2 regions of the Bacillus sp. GbtcB14 genome follow, and region 2 is predicted to be linked to the other one. Evidence: riboswitches for the same ligand, from Rfam matches in the RefSeq annotation. Region 2 holds a riboswitch; the other holds the start of a gene.
The links. Region 2 has a riboswitch for cyclic di-GMP ahead of KVT31_RS21955 (methyl-accepting chemotaxis protein). Riboswitches for the same ligand answer to the same signal wherever they lie in the genome.
Positions count from the first base shown of each region.

Region 1: linked by a shared signal. The riboswitch ahead of KVT31_RS10595 (SpaA isopeptide-forming pilin-related protein) and the one ahead of KVT31_RS21955 (methyl-accepting chemotaxis protein) in region 2 are both predicted to bind cyclic di-GMP.

Region 1 covers NZ_JAGXJT010000003.1:307,775-319,081, reverse strand. The annotation lists partial or broken gene KVT31_RS10595 (SpaA isopeptide-forming pilin-related protein) at 1-3,393, opposite strand, end outside; cyclic di-GMP riboswitch class I at 3,453-3,545, opposite strand; gene KVT31_RS10590 (TetR/AcrR family transcriptional regulator) at 3,717-4,253, opposite strand; gene KVT31_RS10585 (hypothetical protein) at 4,585-4,968, shown strand; gene KVT31_RS10580 (PH domain-containing protein) at 5,027-6,466, opposite strand; gene KVT31_RS10575 (PH domain-containing protein) at 6,459-6,935, opposite strand; gene KVT31_RS10570 (hypothetical protein) at 7,163-7,336, opposite strand; gene KVT31_RS10565 (TetR/AcrR family transcriptional regulator) at 7,339-7,920, opposite strand; gene KVT31_RS10560 (sporulation protein YjcZ) at 8,075-8,218, shown strand; gene KVT31_RS10555 (LutC/YkgG family protein) at 8,275-8,976, opposite strand; gene KVT31_RS10550 (LutB/LldF family L-lactate oxidation iron-sulfur protein) at 8,957-10,387, opposite strand; gene KVT31_RS10545 ((Fe-S)-binding protein) at 10,403-11,128, opposite strand.
Region 2 covers NZ_JAGXJT010000008.1:110,918-115,886, forward strand. The annotation lists gene thiM (hydroxyethylthiazole kinase) at 1-540, shown strand, start outside; gene thiE (thiamine phosphate synthase) at 557-1,216, shown strand; gene KVT31_RS21950 (anaerobic C4-dicarboxylate transporter family protein) at 1,399-2,712, opposite strand; cyclic di-GMP riboswitch class I at 2,996-3,080, shown strand; gene KVT31_RS21955 (methyl-accepting chemotaxis protein) at 3,224-4,963, shown strand.

The DNA.
Region 1 (11,307 bases), on a different contig from region 2:
TTCTACATTTCCTGTATCCACTAATTCATTTTCGACAGTTAATTGTAGTGCTGTTATTCTACCCTTTTCAATTTCGAATGAAATTGGCTTTTCTAGTGGTTTATATCCTGCCGGTGTCTCTACTTCCATCAACTCATACTTCCCAATAGATAAATCTGAAACGTTTGCTTTTCCTTCTTTATCCGTCGTTACTTTTTTTACTACTTTTCCTTTTGAATCACGTACTTCAAATACAACATCTTTTAACGGTGCTTTACTATCTTTATCTATTTTTGTTATCTCTACATTCCCTGTATCCACCATTTCATTTTCTACTTTCAATGATAGAACCTCGGTCATGCCTTTTTTTATTTCAAATGATACTGGTTTTTCTAACTTTTTATAACCAGGTAAACTTTCTACCTCTACTAATTCATACTTTCCTACAGGTAAATCTGAAACATTTGCTTTTCCATCTTTATCTGTCGTTACTTTTTTAACTTCATTACCCTTTTCATCTTGGACGATGAATGTTACTCCCGCTAACGGTGCTTTATTATCTTTATCTACCTTTGTTATCTCTACATTTCCCGTATCTACCATTTCATTTTCTATTTTTAATGATAAAATCTCGGTCATGCCTTTTTTAATTTCAAACAATACTGAATCTGTTAGTTTCTTATAGCCTGGTAAACTTTCTTTCTCTACTAATTTGTACTTTCCTACTGATAGATCAGAGATTTTTGCTTTACCATCTTTATCTGTTTTTAATTCCTTCACTACTGTTCCAGCTTCATCTTGCACTTCAAAGACTACGCCTTTTAATACTTTCTGGCTGTCTTTATCTACTTTTGTAATTTCTACTGAACCTTTATCTAGCTGTTCATTCTCTACTTCCACTGATAGGACTTTCGTCATACCCTTTGTAATTTCAAATGATACTGGTTCTGTTAGTTTTTTGTAACCTGGTAAGCTTTCCGTTTCTACTAATTCGTATTTTCCGACTGATAGATCTGAAACTTTCGCTTTCCCTTCTTTATCTGTTGTTACTTTTTTCACTACTTTTCCTTTTGAATCACGTACCTCAAATACAACATCTTTTAATGGTGCTTTACTATCTTTATCTACTTTTGTAATTTCTACTGAGCCTTTGTCTAACTGCTCATTTTCTACTTTTATTGATAAAGCTTTTGTCATACCTTTTTTAATTTCAAATGGTACTGGTTCTGTTAGCTTTTTGTAACCTGGTAAGCTTTTCGTCTCTACTAATTTGTACTTTCCTACTGATAGATCTGAAACGTTTGCTTTTCCATCTTTATCGGTTACTACTTTTCTTACTACGCCATCTTTCTCATCTTGGACTTCAAATTCAACACCGGCTAATACTGCCCCGTTTTCTTTGTCTACTTTTGTAATTTCGATATTACCTTTGTCTACCATTGCATTTTCCACTTGTATTGGGAATATACCGGCCCCTGTTACATTTACTTCGAACTCAGTTTCTTTTAATTGATACCCTTCAGGCGCTTTCGTTTCTTTTAAAATATATTTTCCGGGTGCTAACGGTTTAGAGATTGCCTTACCATCTTGATCTGTAATAATATGTTCGACTACTACACTGTCTTTTACTATATCAAACTCTGCATTTGCTAATGGTTTTTCACCATTTTCCGGATCAATTTTCTTTACTTCAATTTGACCCTTTTGCATAGTGTTTTTAATTTCAATTGTTTTTGTTTCTCCAGCTTGAAGTGTAACCTCTACTGGGTTTGTTAATTTTTGATATCCTTCTGGCGCTACTGTTTCATAAACTTTATACGTCCCAGGAGCTAAAGTTTGAGGTACTGAAAAACCTTTTTCATCCGTTTTCAGTTTTGCAACAATTTCATTCGCACTATTCCGAACTTCAAATTCGGCACCTTTTAACCCTTTATTCGGATCCTCAGCATCTGTTTTATGAATCGATACTGTACCATCTTTTGGAGCTTCAGGCGGTGTAATGGTTACTTCTTTTGATGTTAATGTTTTATCATCAAAATGTAATTCCGCTTTATTAGGAATCTTCTTATCTACGTAAGAAGATAAGTCTGCATTATTTTTAATTTTCGCCTTGATACTGAGGTTAATTATCTGGTCTTCATATGACTTATAGTCAAAATTCTCACCAAATGTAAATGTTACTTCACTTCTTTGTTTATCTATATTTAACGTTCCTTTAGAAGTAATATCTTGGCCATTTTGATCATACACTTTTGCCTCTAATACTTCTAAAACATCTTCTAAATCATCACTAATTATCATTGACCTATAATTAGGCGGATCTTTCGGTATATGTGTACCAACTTGGTATTGAATAGCTTGATCCATTTGTGTTAACTGCTCATTCTCTACAAGCTTACCATTCTCATCAACTATATTTTTTTCAATGCTAGGTGGATTATCGTCACCTGAACCGGTTCCTCCCCCACCACTTACGAATACTTCTCCAACTTTTTCTTCAGTTACAATATTTTTACCTTCTAATTTCACAGTATTTTTATGAGGCTTTGCAGCAGGATTAGTAATCTTTGTTTTATATCTTAAAATATAACCTTTTGAACTGTCCGGAAATCCAATTGTAAATCCAGTTTTCGTTGCATTAATTTTAATTTTAGATAAATCTGCTGGCTTAATATTTGTTGCTGCATAGCCATCTTCAAAGACAGCCTCTTCTAATACTAAACTATCTGTAATTAATTCATGCCCAGGTCCCAATGTGTCTGTTAATTTAAGATCTTGCATTTCTGTTCCAGTTGCATTTACATATACCGTCCAGTCTGCAATTGAAGGGTCTTCCTGATTATAAGAACCCCATTTCAATAAATTCTCCGTATTGGGCTGCGGCTTCGGTCTCTCTGTCGTATTGTTTACACTTACTTCTTTATTTACGATTTGACCATCAACGTTAAATTCTAATGGAATTTTTTTAATACCATCATATGCTTCTAGACCAAAATAGAATTCTACGAATAAAGAACCTTTAATGTTATTCTTTCCTTCTACGTAATCACCCATAGTACATGTCAATACACCCTTTTTCATCTCACATGTACCAACTACTTTCCCTTCAGCATCTTTTAAAGGAAAAGTCATATTCATAAGATCTTTTCTAAATTCTTTTGGCATATCAATTGTGAATTGATCTCCACTTTTTATTTTTTCTTTAGCTGACCACTTCACTTCTACTTTCATGCCATCTGAGGCTTGATATGGTTCAGACGTTGTACCATCAGTACGGGAGATATTAATCTCATCCACTGGATTTTTTATCACAGCGGCTTGAATAACTGGAGCCCACACATTTAGCACTGAAAATAATACTAGAAAAACTAATGAAACCATTGAAATATGCCTTTTAGTACTTTTCATTTGCATAGTTCCCTCCTAAATTTTTATATTTATATAACAAAAAAGACCGTCCGGTTGCATCAAAAATGTGCAACCAGACGATCTTAGTAACCAATATGTATTACCGTAGACTCTAAGCTTTGCGGCCTATCCTTTCGAATAGTGTGCTAAAAATATCTTTTATTCTTTTTTTGTTTCATTTTCCTCTTAAACCAAATATTACTATACCGTCTGGACGGTTATAATTCAACACTTTGTATAATTGTTTTATTTTTCTAATAAAAAAAACAATTCACCACTACATTAAATAAGTAAGGTGAATTGTTTTTGCATTATATAGTTCGTATATTCTATTTATATGAATTACCAATAAGAGCTTGAATCACTTTTTCTCTTAACTCGGGGCTTAGTCTGCCAACCCCTAAATATTCCGAATACCATAATCCATCTGCTGCTAATCTAATAATTGTTGCACAAACTGAATCTATCTCATCGTTTTCTATATTCTTTTGCAGTTGCTGAAATGATTGTTGTAATGGCTCAAGTAATTCAGGTTTTAACATGAATGCTGCCATCATACTACTAGACAACTCTTCTGTTCTTCTCTCATTACTTAATCTTTCCTCTACAAAAGAGCGAACCCATCTCCCTTTCCTCTCTGAGTCTTCCGCTACTTTATTGTAAATAGCGCCCTCATAATCCTCTATCCCTCTGACTATCATACCTTCTATTAAAGCTTCTTTATTTGCAAAGTGATACAATAATCCACCTTTACTTACACCCGCCTCTTTTGCCACTGCTTCTAAGGTTAATTTAGCAACCCCTTTACATTGCACAATTTGAGAAGCGGCCGCCAAAATCTTTTGTCGCGTTATGCTGATACTCATTCCTTTTTAAAACCCCATTTCTACTAAATTTATATAAATACGAATCTTATTTTTAATATTGTTGATTACTACTAAGTATTTTCTTTATACAACAAAAGCTTCATTACCTTTGAATTTTTAGTTACTTATTCTATTAAAAATTTCCATATCATTCAATATGATAACATCAAATACACAACATTGACTATACATCTATACTTTTATATACATTGAAATTATATCCATAAACACGAAATATATAAACATTGATTATCCTTATATATCTAATCTATAATTTAAATAGATTGATATTTCCATAAAAATAAAGTGAATTTTTATAAGGATGATTCCATTGAAAAAATTTTCTATTAGTTATTTAATATGCTTACTGGTTTTTTCTATCATTGTGAATGTTTTACAGTATGCACGAGTTCCAAATTATGCGGATTCATGGGGACCGATTTGGGTATCTATTATTATGCTTTCAATTCTTGGAAGTATTCCTGTTCTTATCGGTTGTTTAATAGGTGAATTTTGTTATAGAAAAATAAAAGGAAGTCACGAATTAAAAATTGGTATTCCTTTATTTATATTGTTAGGTATTTCCTACAATCATTTCTTCTTTATGTGGTTTAACAACAGAGATTTTCTATCCTTTTATTTAGAAGCTTTTCTGGAAACCGGCCTTCCTATTACAGTATCATCTGTACTATTTTATCTTGTCAGACGGCGTTAATTCTTTATTCACTACATAAAAAAATAGCCCGCCTTCCGCAAAAGACGAGCCATTCTATTTAATTCTCACTTATTCTCTTCTTATACCAATCCTGCATTCTCTCCGCATCTTCTACTCTCGTATGCTCTAATTTATAATTCGATGATGCGTTAGAGAACTTATACGTACATAGATTTGCACGGCGCTGGAAATAGGATTGTGTCTTTTCCATTGATTGGACGTGTCTTCTTCTAACAAGTCCTGTATATTTGCCGACGCTGCGATATACAAGTGTAATTTGCTCTCCATCTACACTGTAACCATTTGTTTTAAATGTTGCGTATCCAAGTATAAAGATGAGGATCGCAAGTGGAATTAATGCCCACATGATGAAGTGCTTTTCAGAGTATATACTTATTCCAGTAAGCGGGATTGCTAGCATTGCGAAGAATATAAAACTATCAATAAGATAGCGGCGCAATGCTGCTTTTGGTAATGAAATAATGTTTGTATTCAGTTCGTATGGTAATTGTAAATGTGCGAGTAACTGTTGTACTCGATCTTTTCGAATGATAGGATGCAGTGTAACTTTCTCTTTTTCGTCATCCATTCCTTTACTTTGAATGACTTCTACTTGCACAGCGCAATAACCGAACGGCTGACGTAAAATACTTTCTTTTATCGTGATACCTTGAATACGATGCAATTTTAGTACGAGTTCTTTTTTCTCAAGTAATCCTTGTGAAATGCGGACCTCATCATTTCTTCGATTCACTGTGAAATCTCCATGTTTTAGCGCATAACCGATTGTCGATATAATCCATGAAAGGACGATCAAAATGGCTATCATGAAAATCAAGCCATATATATCGTGGTCCATTACATACGACTTTACGCCATTCTCTATCCATTTCGGAATGTACTCATCTACTTGATGATATACGAAAAAGATTAATGAGAATAATAGTCCAAACTGACCAGATGTAACAGAAGCTAATAAAATCTCTTTCCAAGTTAACTTGTATTCTGTCGATTGTTTTTCCTCTGTAACAATTTCTTTTTCTACTGCTTCGTCTAACGTTTCTTCTGCTTTCACTTCTGGAGTTGGCTCATTTAGCAAAGTAATAAGCTCTGTTGCTTCTTCTACTGTAATACCAGCTAAGCTAACTTCTGCATCGTCGCCCCCGCCAGCTGTTTCGATTTGAATTTTCTTTAACCCAAGCATTTGATATAACACGTTAGAACTTGTATTAATTGTTTGCACACGTTCTTTATTTAAGTAGCTCTCCTTCTTCACAAAGAGCCCTTGTTTCACATGTAATACGTTATTTTCAACCCAGTATGTTGTGTAATACCATTTTTCAAACGCTGAAAAAACGGTGAGTAAACCGAATCCAGCGGGAATTAAATACCAAAACGGGAACTTTCCATTTAAACTAAACATGAAAATAATGAGTGGTATAAAATCTGTTATTTTTAATTCTAATAACATCGTGATTGGATGCTGCCTCTTATACATCCTCATCACTCACTTTCGCCAATTCTGCGATTTTCGTTTTCAACATTTCTGCTTCATACATCGTTAAGCCTGGGATGCTGTGAGAAGTTGCCGCTGTTGAAATGTGTAATTCTGCTAAGCCATATTTTCTCATAATCGGCCCTTGTTCAATCGTCACGTGCTGTACACGAATCATCGGTACTAATACGCGCTTTACGACGAAAAGACCGTGCTGAATTTCAAGCTCTTCTTCATTTAATTGATAACTGTAATAACGTTGACGTAGTTTCGGGAATAAGAAGTACGAAAATGGTGCGAATGCAACTGTTAGCCCAATCATCACATACAAAATCCACGCCCACCAATCAAACTTTATCATGAGGAAAAGGTAAGCTAAAATAACGAGGATACCAATCCCTTCTTCAATGACAGCACGAATTTTCCACACCTTGACCATGTCAGGATGAATTTCATTTTTCAATGGATCCATGTAACCACTCCAAATCTAGTAATCTAATATATGAATACTCTCAAACTATATTTTACATAACTTTACAGAAAATTGTAATTTAATTATCTTTCTTCTCAGGGATAAAATATCCGAACCAAAGTAACCAAATGAAACCGATTAACTTCAGCCAACTTCCATCCGCTTGAAAAGCTTCAATCATACCTGGTATTTTATAAAGTGAAACTTTAATCAGTGGGGGGTTTTGTTCATCCCCCACTGATTATTAGTTGAACCAATCGGGCTTTTACGGGCAGTTGATCCCCACCTAACTTCTTTGCTTCCGCTGAATTTTGAGAGGTGGGGGTCTTACTGCCCGTTAATGCGGGATAAATCCCAATGAATCCAAGAAAACCGAGCCACCAATTTTTTTGCATTTTCACTTTTATTCCTCCTTCATTACGTTTTTCACATTTCGAATCCAAATTTCTTTATACTTTAACTGGAATCCCATGAGCATGTAATTACTCATATTATCAATCACAAGCGCTAACGTATGAGCATTCTCTTCTGTTGCATGTTGTGACACAACGTCAAGTCGCGCGCCTTTCTTCAATAAATCGTGGAAACCATTTAAGAAATCTTCTTGTATTTCAAATAAACGTTTCTGATACTTTTCATTTCGCGATGCAGTTACGATAAATTCATTTATAACGCGTAATATTCCTTCTTGTCCTTCATACTCAGAGAGCATATGTAAACCATCTGCGATTAACTTTTCTTCAAAGTTTTCTTTCGTATATTGCTCTTGATCGAAGTAGCTTGCAAAATGATACCCAGAAAAAATTTCTTCAAATAAAAAATCAACTAACGCTTCTTTAGAAGAAAAATGATAATAAATAGCCGGTTTTGAAATACCTACCTCTTTCGCAATCATGGAAAGACTCATCTTCTCAATGCCGTGCTCTGCCATAAGTTTAAATGATGCCTCTACAATGTTTTGCGATGTTTGTAAATTCTTTGTCATACTATACCTCACTTATTTTTACTTACCGGTCGGTAAGTGAATTATAAAATGAAACGAAATGATTTGCAAGTTAGTTAACGCTACAGAAGGTATTTATTGGTAAATACAGAAATGTAAAGTAAAAGCAACATATAACAATAAGGAGGATATTCCTATGGGACTTGGCGGTAGTGGTGGCACTGGCGGCGGTGAAGCTGGACAAAATGGTAAGGGCGTTAGTAGCGGTTATATCGTACTCATCGTGCTCTTTATCATATTAATTGTAGCTGGAATCAGCTATAGTGGACTTGGTTTTTAACTTTCATCAGTAAGAAAAGCACTGGCTATATAAACGGCCCGTGCTTTCTATTTTCATTATTGATCATCCACAATAATATACGCTGTTCGGATTGGCCCATGTACACCTACGACAAGGTTCATTTCAATATCTGCGCTATTTGATGGACCAGAAACGAAATTTACACAAGCGGGTAGTTTTTTCCCTGATGTATTTTGATCATGGATCAGTTTTGTAGCTTGAGTTAATCTTGGTACGATCGTACTTTTAGGAACGATTGCAATGTACGACTCCGGAAGAAGGCTAACGTGTCTTCCTTTTAACCCGTCATTAAATAGTACAACGGTTCCTGATTCTGCCAGAGTCATATCACTGAACGTAATGCCAAGGTCAGCAGCTTTCGCAAATGCTATGTCCTCTTCTTTATGATCCGATCCCCACATACGAAAATGTGTTGCACCTTCATTTTTGAAAAGTGGCGTAAGACCGTATTCATGAAAACGCTCATCGTTCGCATACATAGCGGATGTAATATTCCATTCTTTTAGTAAGGACCCCAATGTTTCAACAAGATTTTCTTTCGTTGTTCGCTTTACTTCTGTATGAATGACTTCGCAGTGCTCTATTAGTTGTAATACAAGTTCTTCTTGCGCGAGTCCGTCAAAAACAGTCCACTGCGGGGCAAAAGACCATTTCGGTTTTTTCACTGCTTCAGGACGTTTTCTACCAAGCTTTTCTGATAATTGGAGTAAAAATTCTTCACGATTTTGGATGGCCATCATCGTTCTCCTTTACATGTTTTTCAAACCACTTTCGAAACGGTTGTTTTTTCGGAACTGGGAAATCTCTCGCATCCGTCCACGCTTTTAACGGCCCAATGCCGCGCTCGATTTTATCGCCTTTCGCAAGAGGTTTTAATGCATACGGAGCACTCTTCGCAGCAAAAGAAAATAAGCTAGGACTCTTCACTACTTTTTCGAAACCTTTCATAGCTGCGTTCCAAGCTACAGGTGATCGTTTTTCTTCTACAATGCGGCTACGATGTTTAATTAATAAGTCGTGTAACGGGATTTTTACCGGACACGCTTCTGTACAAGCACCACAAAGGCTAGATGCATACGGTAAATCTTTATATTCATCATATCCACCTAAAAGCGGTGTTAACACAGCTCCAATTGGTCCTGGATAAATAGATCCATATGCGTGTCCGCCTATATGCCTGTATACAGGACAAACATTAATGCATGCTGCGCAGCGAATACACTGCAGAACACTTTGAAATTCTGTTCCTACAATATCAGAACGGCCATTATCCACGATGACTAAATGAAATTCCTCAGGTCCATCTGTCCCGCCAGGCTCCGTTAATCCTGTAATATAACTCGTTAACTTTTGTCCTACAGAACTTCGGCATAGAAGTGTGACTAACACATCAAGCTCTTCCCATGTTGGAACAATACGCTCCATCCCCATAACTGTAATTAGCGTTTTCGGAAGTGTCGTAGTAAGCCTTGCATTTCCTTCGTTTGCTACGATGGAAATTGACCCAGACTCTGCAACCGCAAAGTTACATCCAGTCACTCCTATATCTGCCGCAAAGAAATCATCACGTAAATAGCTTCTTACAAACCTCGCCATTTCCGTAGGGTCAGATGTTCCCGTGTAATGTAACTTTGTTTTAAATATTTCACAAATATGTTCTTTATCTTTGTGAAGGCACGGAACAACAATATGTGACGGCGGATCGTGGTCGTTCACTTGTAGAATAAATTCAGCAAGATCTGTTTCTAACACTTCTGCTCCAGCTTCTTCAATTGCCTCATTTAAACTAATCTCTTCCGTTACCATCGATTTTGATTTCACAATTTTTTTCGCGTTTTTCTTTTTTACAATTTCTTTTACATATTCTCTTGCGTCTTCTGCCGTCTTTGCAAAATAAACAAATCCACCGTTTTTCTCAATATTTTCACTTAGCTCATATAAATAATAATCAAGATTTTCTAATGTATGCTTTCGAATTTCTTCTCCTAAAGCTCGCCATTCTTCCCAATTCCCAAGACTCTCAGTCGCTTTTAATTTCTTGCCCCTAAGACCATCTTGTGCTTTCCTAACAGCCTGTCGCATAAATTGATCACCAATGCCCGTTGCAGTACGCTTATGAAAGGGATCATTCCCAATTCTCATTCCCATCTGTATATCCCCCTCTTATTTTCGGTCCTCATTTAATACTTGAGCAATATGTTTTACATCAATTGGATAACCATTGCGTGTTAAACGTCCTTTTATATTCATTAAGCAGCTACAATCCATCCCAATTAATAAGTCCGCACCGGTTTCCATAATATGCTTTACTTTTTCATCGACCATTTGTTCAGAGATTTCTGGCATCTTCACTGAAAATGTCCCTCCAAATCCGCAGCAATCATAATTGTGCGGCAGCGAAACCACTTCCAGCCCCTTGACACATTTTAATAATTTTTGCGGTGGTTCTTTAATTCCCATTAATCGGCTCATATGACAAGATGTATGAACCGTTGCTTTTTTATGAAGCTCTGCACCTAAGTCTTCTTTCCCTAATACTTCAACGAGAAATTGTGTAAATTCATACGTTTTATTCGCAAGCTCATCCGCTTTTTTCTTCCACTCCACTTCACTGTCAGAAAATAAGGTAGAAAACTCGTGAACCATCATCGCGCACGAACCCGATGGTGCCACAACATATTCTGAACTAGCAAAGGTTTCAATCATATGTTTTGCAGCTGTTTTCGTTTCTTTCACGTACCCGCTATTATAAGCAGGTTGTCCGCAGCAAGTTTGACTTTTAGGAAAATCAACTTCACACCCTAAATCTTCAAGAATTTCGACGACATCTCTTCCGACCTCTGGATAAAAAACATCTGCCACACAAGTGATAAAAATTGATACTTTCATATTTGCACCCCTAAATACAGTAAAGTAAACGCAAGTGACTTTATAACCAAATCTTCCTTTGTTGTATATTATTGGTAACCACTAAAAAAATATGAATAAAAATATAAAAAAAGTGATTGAGAACTATCTTAATCACTAAATATTAAAGTCGGAAGAAGCCACACTCGTTACCATTCCGT
Region 2 (4,969 bases):
CCAGTATTGTTTGATCCAGTTGGTGCAGGAGCAACATCGTATCGAACAGAAGTTGCGAGACATATTCCGGCTGAAATTGATTTAGCGATTATCCGTGGAAATGCGGCTGAAATAGCGAACGTTATTAATGAGAGATGGGAAATTAAAGGGGTAGACGCCGGTACTGGAAATGGAAATGTCGTAAGCATTGCAAGGCAGGCAGCTGCTGAATTAAATACAGTTGCGGTGATTACTGGAAAAGAAGATGTTGTTACAGATGGAGAGCGAACGATTCTTATTCGAAATGGTCACTCTATTTTAACGAAAGTTACGGGAACTGGTTGTTTACTAACTTCTGTAATAGGAGCATTTGTAGCAGTAGAAAAAGATTATGTAAAGGCAGCAGTAGCTGCATTAACGTTTTATGGTGTAGCTGCGGAACTGGCAGCTGCTAAGACAGTGGAGCAGGGACCTGGTAGTTTCCAAATTGAATTTTTAAATCAGTTAGCGAATACAACTTCAGATGATATTGAGAAGTATGGGAAGATTGAGCTTATATAGTAAGGAGGGGAATTAGATGTCGCGTATTACAAAGGCTGAAATGTCTAGATTGTTATCAGTATACTTTATTATGGGAAGTAACAATTGTACGAAGGAACCACTACAAGTGTTGAGAGATGCACTTGTAGGCGGTATAACAATTTTTCAATTCCGTGAAAAGGGGGAAGGGGCTTTAACGGGAGAGAAACGTATTTGTTTCGCAAAAGAACTACAAGCAATTTGTAAGGAGTACGGTGTCCCATTCATTGTAAATGATGATGTGGAACTAGCTATCGAGTTAGATGCAGATGGCGTGCATGTTGGACAAGATGATGAAGGAATTACTTCTGTTCGTGAAAAAATGGGAGATAAAATTGTTGGTGTATCTACACATACAATTGAAGAAGCACGCTGGGCAATTGAAAACGGAGCTGATTATTTAGGTGTTGGCCCTGTTTTTCCAACGAGTACGAAAAAAGATACGAAAGCAGTTCAAGGAACGAAAGGTTTAGCTCATTTTAGAGAACAAGGAATTACAATACCAATCGTTGGGATTGGTGGCATTACAATTGAAAATACCGCTTCAGTTATAGAAGCAGGTGCGGACGGTGTTTCAGTTATTTCTGCGATTAGTTTAGCGGAATCTGTGTGCGAAAGTACGAAGAAGTTAGTAGAGGAAGTCAGTAAGAGTTTGTAGAAAAAAGCTATGTAGTATTAAAATGCTACATAGCTTTTTTTGTATTAATAATTAGAAATAGGGGGGATTATTTGAAACGGAATAGGTTTGTAGCGTTGCAAAATGAGTTGTTTCGTTTATTTAAACAAACGTTTGATTAAAAAAGCACAAACCCTTGATCCATGTAGGTTTGTGCTTTTTCTTTAAAACATAATTGAAATTAAGAGCATTCCAATTCCGATAGAAGTGAATGTTGCGATTAGGCCTGGAATCATAAAGCTATGATTTAAAACATATTTACCAATGCCAGTTGTACCAGTGCGATCAAAGTTAATGGCAGCAACGATTGTTCCATAGTTTGGAATGAAGAAATATCCATTTACTGCAGGGAACATCGCGATTAGTAGTGCCGGTGGAATACCGAGTGATAATCCAAGAGGCATTAAAGCACGTACTGTTGCGGCTTGGCTATATAGTAAAATAGATAGAATGAATAATGCGATGGCAAATAGCCATGGTGCACTTGTTACTAGGTGCTGAATTGATCCTTGAATCATATTTAAGTTTCCATTAAAGAAAGTATCTCCCATCCAAGCGATACCGAAAATAGCAACAACTGCTGTTGCCCCCGCTTTAAAGACGTTACCAGACACGATGCTTTCTACATTTGGTTTGCAGAAAATAATAATAAGAGCTGCGATAGTTAACATAACCATTTCAATTGTGTTCGGCATGGAAAGACGAACTAACTTCCCGTCGACCATCCATCCTGGACGAAGTGCTTCAAATGAACCGAGAAGTACGACAAGGAAAGTTCCTACTAAGAAAAGGATAACGGATAGTTTAGCGCCTTTTAAACCAACAAATTCTTTCTTCTCTTCAATTTTAGGAATCATTCCTTCTTTTAAACGTTTCAAGTATTCAGGGTCTTCATTTAATTCTTTCCCCATTTTGCTAGCAACAAATGCAGCTACCATACAAGCGATGAAGGTAGAAGGGATACTTACTTTTAAAATATCTAATAAAGTGATTTTATAGTCAGCTAACATTGCTAAAAGGGCAACTGTTGCAGCTGATATAGGGCTAGCTGTAATTGCTTGTTGGGAAGCGATTACGGCAATTGACATTGGTCGTTCTGGTCTAATCCCAGATTCGCGAGAGACTTCTGCGATAACAGGAAGTACAGAATAAGCAACGTGACCAGTTCCTGCGCACAGTGTAAATAAATAAGTAACAATTGGAGCAAAGAATGTAATGCGCTTTGGATTTTTTCGTAATGCTTTCTCAGCAAGATGAACAAGATAGTCCATTCCTCCAGCGGCTTGCAGTGCACCAGCAGCTGTAATTACTGCTAAAATCATAAGCATTACATCAATAGGAGGAGCTGTAGGTTGTAAGTGGAAGACGAAAACAAGTATTGCCATACCAACGCCACCCATTACTCCTAGACCAACTCCGCCTAGGCGTGCGCCAATAAAAATGCAGAGTAGTAACGTAAGAAATTGTAGCCAAAACATGATAAACTACCTCCGAAATTCATTAGTTAAGGTATATTCGAATAATTTAATTTGAATGAAAATTAAAATAAATACTCAAAATAATCCTTGTGTTATATACATTTTTTATTATATAACACAAGAAATGTAACATTCACGAACTTTGTTAAATTATTTCGAAAAAATAATACATTGAAACTTTACATTTGCATCTCTAAATAGGTAGACATTTTAATTTTTATGTTGTAATCTTTGATAGAGAATAACTTAATTCTCATAGAACTCCCATATCGTTCAACTCGTTCAGCGAGAAAGGCAAACTGATGGAAACATTAGGACGCAAAACTACAGGAGCTAAGGCCGCAAGGCTATGCTAGCCAGTTACCGGACGGATAGGGTTGGTCTTGACCAATGCTCTTTTCATTGGTCTTTTTTTTATTTGCAAACAAATGAGAATCGTTATCGATTATTAATAAGGTTTATATTTTAATAGCTTTACTTTATAGTAAGTAAATTAAGAAAGGTGATGTTAATGAAAAAATATTGGCACAAGCTATCGTTTCTTCAAAAAAATGTATTGTTAACTGTGTTAGTTATTTTGACGCTTGTTGGTACTATGGGAGCGTTAAGTTTTAACATGTTTCAAAATAGTATGATGTCTATATTTGAAAGGCATTCTTTTGAAACAGGAGATACGGTATTACATAAATTAGACGCGAAAATATTGAGAGATGTTGCAAAAGACCCGACGGCAGAAAGAGAAAAGAGAGAGAAGTTAGTAGAGAAGTTAGATGAATCAACGGAAGAATTGAACAGTGTTGGACAAACGTATATTGTTGGAGCAAAAGAAAATGAAAAAGGTGAGTTACAAGTTGTCGCTTTGGCTACAGGGTTAGCAAATGTTGTTGAAGTAGAACCGGGAGACTATTATAAACAACCAGATCTTTGGATGGAAACATATGATAAAGTAATGAGCACAAAAAAAGCAAACATGACAGTAGTATATGAAGACGCATTGGGATCATGGGTAACGATATTAGAGCCAATTAAAGATGAGGAAGGTAATATTGTGGCAATTGTTGCAGCCGATGTAGATGCCTCTATTGTTCCTATTACAAAGGAAAAATTCATTGTACAAGGTTTAATGTTTATTTGTATTTCTGTTTTAATTGCAACGGTTATTCAATTCCTAATCGTACGTAACGCACTTGCTCCATTGCGGGATTTACGTGAAGGATTGCGCAAAGTCGGTGAAGGTGACTTAAGTATTAAATTAGAGGAAAGACCAGATGATATTGGTATTATTAATGCGTATTTTAATAATACTATTGAGAAGTTTAAAGGGATTATAGACAAAGTGAAGCAGACAGCAGAACAGGTTTCCTCATCTTCACAAGAATTGTCAGTGAGTACGAAAGAGAATAGCATGGCAGTCCAAGGAATCGTAAGTTCTATAGTGGAGTTAAGGGCTGGCGTTCAATTACAAGAAACTGCAGTACCAAAGTATTTAGATATTATATATGAAATGGAAGATAGGATGGAAGAGATAACGAATGCTGCAAAACAAATGGCGAAAGAGTCTGAAGGTATAGAGCACCATTCAGGAAAAGGAAATGGTATTATTGAACAGACGATTAATCAAATGAACATCATACAAAATGCAGTACAAGATTTATCTTCTATTATTTATTCTTTGGAAACAAGATCAAAAGAAATTAGTGATATTGTAACAGTAATTACCGGTATTTCAAATCAAACGAATTCGCTAGCTTTAAATTCTTCTATTGAAGCTTCACGTGCTGAGGAAACCGGACGAGGATTTGCTGTTGTTGCTGATGAAGTGCGTAAATTAGCAGAGCAGACGGAAGCATCAGCAAAAGATATAGCAAAATTAATAGGGGAAACGCGAGCTGGTACGGAAGAAGCTATTGTTTCAATGGAAAATGCTTTAAAAGAAGTAGAATCGGGTATGAAACTTGTTGAAAGTAGTGGTGCTTTCTTTGGTGGAATTTCAAACTCAGCACAATCTGTTACAAATCAGGTTAGAGTTGTTTCTGACAATTCAAGTGATATATTGCAAAATAGCCAAAATATTGTGCGGATTGTAGATGAACTATCACTTATTGCAAATACGTATGCGAATAGTAGTAGTAATGTTGAAGAAAGTATGAAAGAGCAGGAAATGTCTGTACAAGATATTGCGGAATTAGCTAGTTCTTTAAGCTGGCTTTCGCAGGAGTTACAAGAGTTAATAGGAGAATTCAAAAGTTAAATGAAA